One region of the Massilia phyllosphaerae genome, then DNA from elsewhere that is predicted to be linked to it. Evidence: predicted binding sites of a transcription regulator. Region 1 holds the regulator's gene; the other holds the start of a gene.

The links. Region 1 encodes FliA, which starts transcription of late flagellar genes. Its sites were predicted from a motif close to CTAAAGTTTNNNNNNNNNNNGCCGNTA; they were not measured.
Region 2: a site for FliA is predicted at 2,077-2,103, ahead of U1H99_RS22135 (flagellar protein FliT). Genes of this name have one in related genera too.

The regions. Positions count from the first base shown of each region.
Region 1 is NZ_JAXSQX010000001.1:945,465-948,870, forward strand. Features, by position in the region: gene flhF (flagellar biosynthesis GTPase FlhF) at 1-702, shown strand, start outside; gene U1H99_RS04135 (MinD/ParA family ATP-binding protein) at 695-1,516, shown strand; gene U1H99_RS04140 (RNA polymerase sigma factor FliA) at 1,546-2,274, shown strand; gene U1H99_RS04145 (flagellar motor protein) at 2,265-3,008, shown strand; gene motD (flagellar motor protein MotD) at 3,023-3,406, shown strand, end outside.
Region 2 is NZ_JAXSQX010000006.1:192,319-195,724, forward strand. Features, by position in the region: gene U1H99_RS22125 (FimV/HubP-related protein) at 1-818, shown strand, start outside; gene U1H99_RS22130 (winged helix-turn-helix transcriptional regulator) at 1,286-1,645, shown strand; gene U1H99_RS22135 (flagellar protein FliT) at 1,739-2,023, opposite strand; gene U1H99_RS22140 (M13 family metallopeptidase) at 2,258-3,406, shown strand, end outside.

The DNA.
Region 1 (3,406 bases):
ATCCTGGACCGCGGCGGCGTGTTCGCCCTGGTCGGCCCGACCGGCGTCGGCAAGACCACCACCACCGCCAAGCTGGCCGCGCGCTGCGTGATGCGCCACGGCGCCGACAAGCTGGCCCTGATCACCACCGATGCCTACCGTATCGGCGGCCACGAGCAGCTGCGCATCTACGGCAAGATCCTGGGCGTGATGGTGCACTCGGTGAAGGACGAAGCCGACCTGCGGATCGCCCTGAAAGAACTGCGCAACAAGCACACCGTGCTGATCGACACCATCGGCATGTCGCAGCGCGACCAGATGGTGACCGAGCAGGTGGCGATGCTGACCGACAGCGGCGCCAACGTGCAGCGCCTGCTGTGCCTGAACGCGACCGCGACCAACGAAACCCTGAACGAAGTGGTGCGCGCCTACCAGGGCAGCGGCCTGGCCGGCTGCATCATGACCAAGATGGACGAAGCCGCCTCGATCGGCAACGTGCTGGACGCGATCATCCGCAACAAGCTGAACCTGCACTACATCTCGAACGGCCAGCGCGTGCCGGAAGACCTGCACCTGGCCGACCGCGCGCTGCTGGTCGACCGCGCCTTCCGCAGCAAGCGCGACGCCGCTTCGCAACTGCTTGACGCCGACCTGGCGCCGCTGATGTCCGGCCTGGGCAACCTGAACAACGACCGTTCGCTGCGCGAGGTGTATGTTGGCTAGTTTCGACTTTGACCAGGCCGAAGGCCTGCGCCGGATGCTGGCCGGCCCCAAGCCGCGTATCGTGACTTTCCTTTCCGCCACGCCCCAGGACGACAAGGGCGCAATGCTGGTCAACCTGGGCGCCTCGCTGGCCCAGTCCGGCAACGACGTGATGATCGTCGACGCCTGCGCGCGCGACTACGGCGTGGCCCGGCGCCTCGGCGTCGACCACGGCGCCAGCCTGCTGCAGGTGGCGCGCCAGGAGTGCGCGCTGAACCAGGTGATCCATGCGGTGCCGCAGGGCTTTTCGGTGGTATCGATGGGCAGTGCGCCGCGGACCCATGACGATGCGCGCCGCCTGGCCAACACCTTCGACGTGCTGGTCAAGCAGTCGGCCGGCAGCATCATCATCGTCGACGGCGAGTTCCCGGCGGACGGCGCATTCCCGGTGCCGGTCATGGCGTCGTCGGAGATCGTGGTGCAGGTGTCGACCAGCGCGATGTCGATCACGAATGCCTACGCACTGGTCAAGCGCCTGTCGCAGCACCTGGGACGGCGTCCCTTCGGTATCCTGGTCACCGGCGCAACCGAAGCCGAGGCGAAAGTGGTATACGATAATATGGCATCTGCGGCAACTCGTTACCTGGCGGTAACCTTGAGCTCGATGGGCTCGGTACCGGCCGACGAATACCTGCAGCGCGCGGCGCGCCTCGGCCGCGCCGTGGTCGACGCCTTCCCGCTGGCGGGCGCGTCGGTGGCGTTCCGGCGCCTGGCCGGACGCTTCGCAGGATCGGGTGCAGGCGCGGGCATGGGTGCGCAGGGCAGGGCCGCGTGAGCGGCGGGATCAATCTATCATCGAATTCAATGTACACGGTCAAAGGGAAAGCGGACAAGAATACTTTGCTGACGGAGCACATGCCGTTGGTGAAGCGCCTCGCCCACCAGATGAAGGCCAAGCTGCCGCCGTCCGTCGAGGTCGATGACCTGATCCAGGCCGGCATGATCGGCCTGCTGGACGCGATTCAGCGCTACGAGGAAAACCACGGCGCCCAGTTCGAGACCTATGCGGTGCTGCGCATCCGCGGCGCCATGCTGGACGAATTGCGCAGCAGCGACTGGATGCCGCGCTCGACGCGCCAGAACATGCGCAAGGTCGAGGCCGCGATGAACGCGCTGCAGCAGCAGCTGGGCCGCCCGCCGAGCGAGTCGGAAGTGGCGAAGTCGCTCAAGCTGTCGCTGGCCGATTACCAGGACATGCTGGGCGATTCCGGCGGGCACCAGTTACTCTACTATGAAGATTTCCACAGCGGCGACGGCGACGAGGGCAGCGACAGCTTCCTCGACCGCTATGCGGTCGACGACGCCGATCCGCTGCGCGCGCTGCTCGATACCGACTTCCGCCAGGCCGTGATCGACGCCATCGACAACCTGCCGCCGCGCGAGAAGATGCTGATGGGCCTGTACTACGAGGAAGAGCTGAACCTGAAGGAAATCGGCGCCGTGATGGGCGTGTCCGAATCGCGCGTCTCGCAGCTGCATACCCAGGCCGTGGCGCGCATGCGTGCCTACCTGAAGGAGCTGGCGTGGACCTGAGCAGCCTGCTCGGTCTGGCGCTGGCGCTGGCCGGCATCTTCGTCGGCCATTCGCTCGATGGCGGCAAGATGTCCTCGCTGGTGCAGCCGGCGGCGTTCGCGATCGTGGTGGTCGGCACCTTCGGCGCGGTGCTGCTGCAATCCAAGCGCAAGGCCTTCATGCGCGGCGTGCGCATGCTGCGCTGGGTGTTCGTGCCGCCGAAAGACCGCCGGCCCCAGCTGGCGCGCGAGATCCACCTGTGGAGCCTGTCGGCGCGGCGCGATGGCCTGCTGTCGCTGGAACAGTACATGGCCAAGGCCGACCCCTTCATCCAGAAGGGCCTGCGGCTGGTGGTCGACGGCATCCAGCCGGACAAGCTGCGCAGCCTGATGTACACCGAGATCAACAACTACGAATTCCGCGAACGGCAAGCCGCGCGCATCTGGGAATCGGCGGCCGGCTACGCGCCCACGGTCGGCATCCTGGGCGCCGTGCTCGGCCTCATCCACGTGATGGAAAACCTGAGCGACCCGTCGCGCCTGGGCGCCGGCATCGCGGTCGCCTTCGTGTCCACCGTGTACGGCGTCGGGCTAGCCAATTTGTTCTTCTACCCGGTCGGCAACAAGATCAAGGGCATCGTCACCGAGCGCGTGGCCGAGTACGAGATCCTGACCGACGTCTTTCATGACATGGCCACCGGCGACTACACGCGCGTGATCGAAGAGCGCGTGGCCTGCCTGCTGGCCGAGCACTGAGCGCCGCACCCACCATGCCGCGCCGCAAACGCTACCAGGAAGACGACGAGAACCACGAGCGCTGGCTGATTTCCTATGCCGACTTCATCACGCTGCTGTTCGCCTTCTTCGTCGTGATGTATGCGGTCTCGGTGGTCAACGTCGGCAAGTACACGGTGCTGTCGGAAGCGCTGGGCGACGCCTTCGGCGGCCGCGGCGCGGCGACCCGCCCCAACACCCAGGTCGAGCTGGAGGCGCTGCCGCTGTCGAACATCATCGCCCACAAGCGTCTTGAGGCGGCCAAGCGCGACCGCGAGCGCCTCGACCTGCTGGCGCGCAAGCTCGACAGCGTGCTGGCGCCGCTGGTCCGCAGCGGCAAGGTGCGCGTGACCCGCAACGCGCGCGGCATCACCATCGAC
Region 2 (3,406 bases), on a different contig from region 1:
CCGATCCTTCCGCCGCGCCGTCCGCGCCGGTCCTTGCCAAGGCCGCGGCCCAGCCGCCGGCCGAACGCCGCAAGCCGTTGCCGGCCCTGCCCATCCACAAGCCGGCCGCGCCGGCTGCCCTGCATGCGGCCGGCCAGCCTACGGCCTGCACGCCGGGCGAAGCCCAGGCCTGCAGCGCGCTCGGCGAAAAGAATGCGGCCCTGCGCGCGCAGCTGGCCACACTGGAGGACAAGGTCAAGGGCCTGCAGAAAATACTGGGTGTGACGCCCGCGGCCGCGCCGGCCGCCGCGCCTGTCGCGGAAACGCACAAGGCCGACGCAGCAAAAACCGTAGCCGCCAAGAGCGGCGAGCACGAGAACGGCGAACACAAGGCCGACGAACACAAGGCCGAGCCGCCGGGTGCCGACGGCCACAAAGCCGAAGCACCGACGAGCGGCGAACCGAAGGCCGAAGAACACCAACCCGACAGCCACGAGCCGGACGCCGCGCCCACCGAAGCCAGGCCGCCCGCGCCCAGGCCGGCCCCGCCCGCAGGCCCCAAGCCGATCAGCTCGATCAAGCCGCTGGTGCCGCACAAGCCGAAGACGCCGCTGCCGGAGCAGGGCGGCGCCCCCTGGGGCTGGATCGGCGCCGGCATCGCCCTGCTGGCAGCCGCCGCCACCGCCGCCTTTGTCCTGAAACGCCGGTCGCGTGGGGCCGCCACCCCGGCCGCGGACGGTCTGCTCGGCATGCTGAAGGCGCGTCTTGCCAGCCGCGGCAAGGCGCCTTCGCCCCCCGCGGGTACCCCCGCAAAAGTGGTCGAACCGACAATGGAATAGGCGCGCACAAACTTGTCTACACAAATGTAAATGTTGAGTTATACTGGTTCGCATGTGATCTTTTCGATCATGAAAAAACGGCTCAGGTCCGGCGCAGCCACCACCGATTGCGTGGCGCGGGAACCGGATGATCGCTGATGAAGCGCCTGACCCCGGAAGCGGTTTGCGGGCCAACAGTGCGCACGTAGACGCCGGATGCAACCGGCAAGAGGCGACGCCAGGGGATGCCTGGCGATCGCTCTCCCCATACCGAGGGGTGGCAAGGCCATCCGTCTATAGAAAACCCGCGCGGACGCGAGCCGCGCGGGTTTTTTTACGGCCTTTTTCCGGGCTTGCACGCCCGTTCAGCGCGCCGCCGCCGTACCGGCTTTTGCGCGACAATGACCCGACAGCCCGGCGCTGCGCGACTCCGGGCGTCAACCAGAAAAGCGAGGAGAGGGATGAACGAACCGCTGTCCGATCATGCCATGCGTGGCGACGTCATGTCCGAGCACTGCCCATCGCGCGAGGTGCTCAAGCACGTCACCAGCCGGTGGGGGGTATTGCTGCTGGTGGCACTGGGCGACGGCGCCCATCGCTTCGGCGAGCTGCGGCGCAAGGTGGGCGGCATCAGCGAGCGGATGCTGATCCAGACCCTGCAATGGCTCGAGCAGGACGGCTTCGTGCAGCGCGTCGCGCATCCCGGTCCGTCGCAGCGTGTCGAATACCGCCTGACCCCGCTGGGCGAGGAGATCAGCGCCCGGCTGCACGAAGTGGTGGACTGGGTCGAGTGCAACCTCGACGGCATCATGGCGGGCCGCAGCCTGCACGTCCAGGCGCCGGCCTAGGGTTGCGGCGGGCATGAAAAAACCCCGGAGCGCAGGCGCTGCGGGGTTCGATGTGCTGCCGCTGGGGTGCCGATGCCGGCCGCCAGGGATAAATCAGTGTGCCGGGCGCATCGCGCGGTCGAGCTGGCCCATCCAGGGTTCGGTGACGTCGCGCACCATGCGGTCGTTGGCCATGATCTGCTTGAGCAGGTCGATCTTGCGCTTGCGCTGGTCGCCTTCCAGCGGCGGCACGCCGGCGCGGGCAGCGCTCGAGTGCAGCGCGCATTGCGTTTCCAGCCGGGCCAGGCCATCCCAGTCTCCCTCGCGCGCGGCAACCGCCATGCGGCCAGTGATGGCAGCGATGTTTTCGTACATTGCGAGGACTTCGTTCGACGTCATGTTGTCACACTTGTAAGGGACTAGCGCCGGCTGGATTACCGGTTGTCTCCCTTTAACGGTCGTGCACTGGGGAACTTTAGGGTTTTCAAAAGAAATTTTTAAAATAAATTTCGACAAGGGATAGCAAGCACGCGTCGGCAACCATGGCGCATGTTTTGGTGGCCTGGCTGCGGAAGGCCTCCCGGCCGGTACATTGCAGTAAACTACACGGATAATCCGTCACTAGGGGAACCCATGAAGACCAGCTGGACACCGATCCGACACACTGCCATCGTCCTTGCCCTATGCGGCGCGTTTGCCTCCGCCGCTTTCGCGGGTGGCCAGGCTGCTGCGCCGGCCAAGCCGACTGCGTCCGCCGACAAGGGGGCAGCCGCGGACACCGCGCCGGCGAACGGCACCCTGCGTCCCGGCGACGATTTCTTTGCGTGGGCGAACGGCGGCTGGCTGTCCAAGACCGACATCCCGGCCGACCGCAGCAGCTGGGGCGCGATGGCCAGCCTGGCCGAGGAGACCAACCAGCGCATCGTCAAGCTGATCGAGGATGCGGGCAAGGACAAGGGCGCCAACAGCGAGGCGCGCAAGGTCGGCGATTACTTTGCCGCCTACATGAACGAAGGCGCGATCGAAGCCAGGGGCGTGGCGCCGCTCAAGCCGCAGCTGGACCGGATTGCCGCGATCAAGGACAAGCCGGGCCTGGTGCGCGCACTGGGCGACAGCCTGCGCGCCGACGTCGACCCGCTGAACAATACCGATTTCTTCACCGAGAATGTGTTCGGCCTGTGGGTCGCGCAAGGCCTGCACGACACCGCGCGCAACATGCCTTACCTGCTGCAGGGCGGCCTGGGCATGCCCGACCGCGCCTACTACCTGGACAGCAGCGAGCGCATGGCCGGCCTGCGCACGCAGTACCAGAAACACATCGCCACGATGCTGAAACTGGCCGGCTACAGTAAAACTGAGAACGATGCCGACGCGCGCGCCGCCAAGGTGTTCGCGCTCGAGGTCGACATCGCCAACGGCCACGCCAGCCGCGCCGACTCGGCCGACGTGCTCAAGGCCGACAATACCTGGACCCTGAAGGACTTCACGGCCAACGCCCCGGGCCTGGACTGGAACGCCTTCTTCAAGGCGGCCCAGCTGGGCGACCAGGACAAGTTCATCGTCTGGCACCCGTCGGCCATGAAGGGCACCGCCGCGCTGGTCGAGCGCATCGACCTGGCGACCTGGAAGGATTACCTGGCCTTCCACCGCATCAACCAGATGGCGGGCGTGCTGCCCAAGGCCTTCGTGGACGCCCGCTTCGATTTCTACGGCAGGGCGCTGACCGGCACCCCGCAGCAGTCGCTGCGCTGGAAGCGCGCGCTGGGCGCCACCAACGAGGCG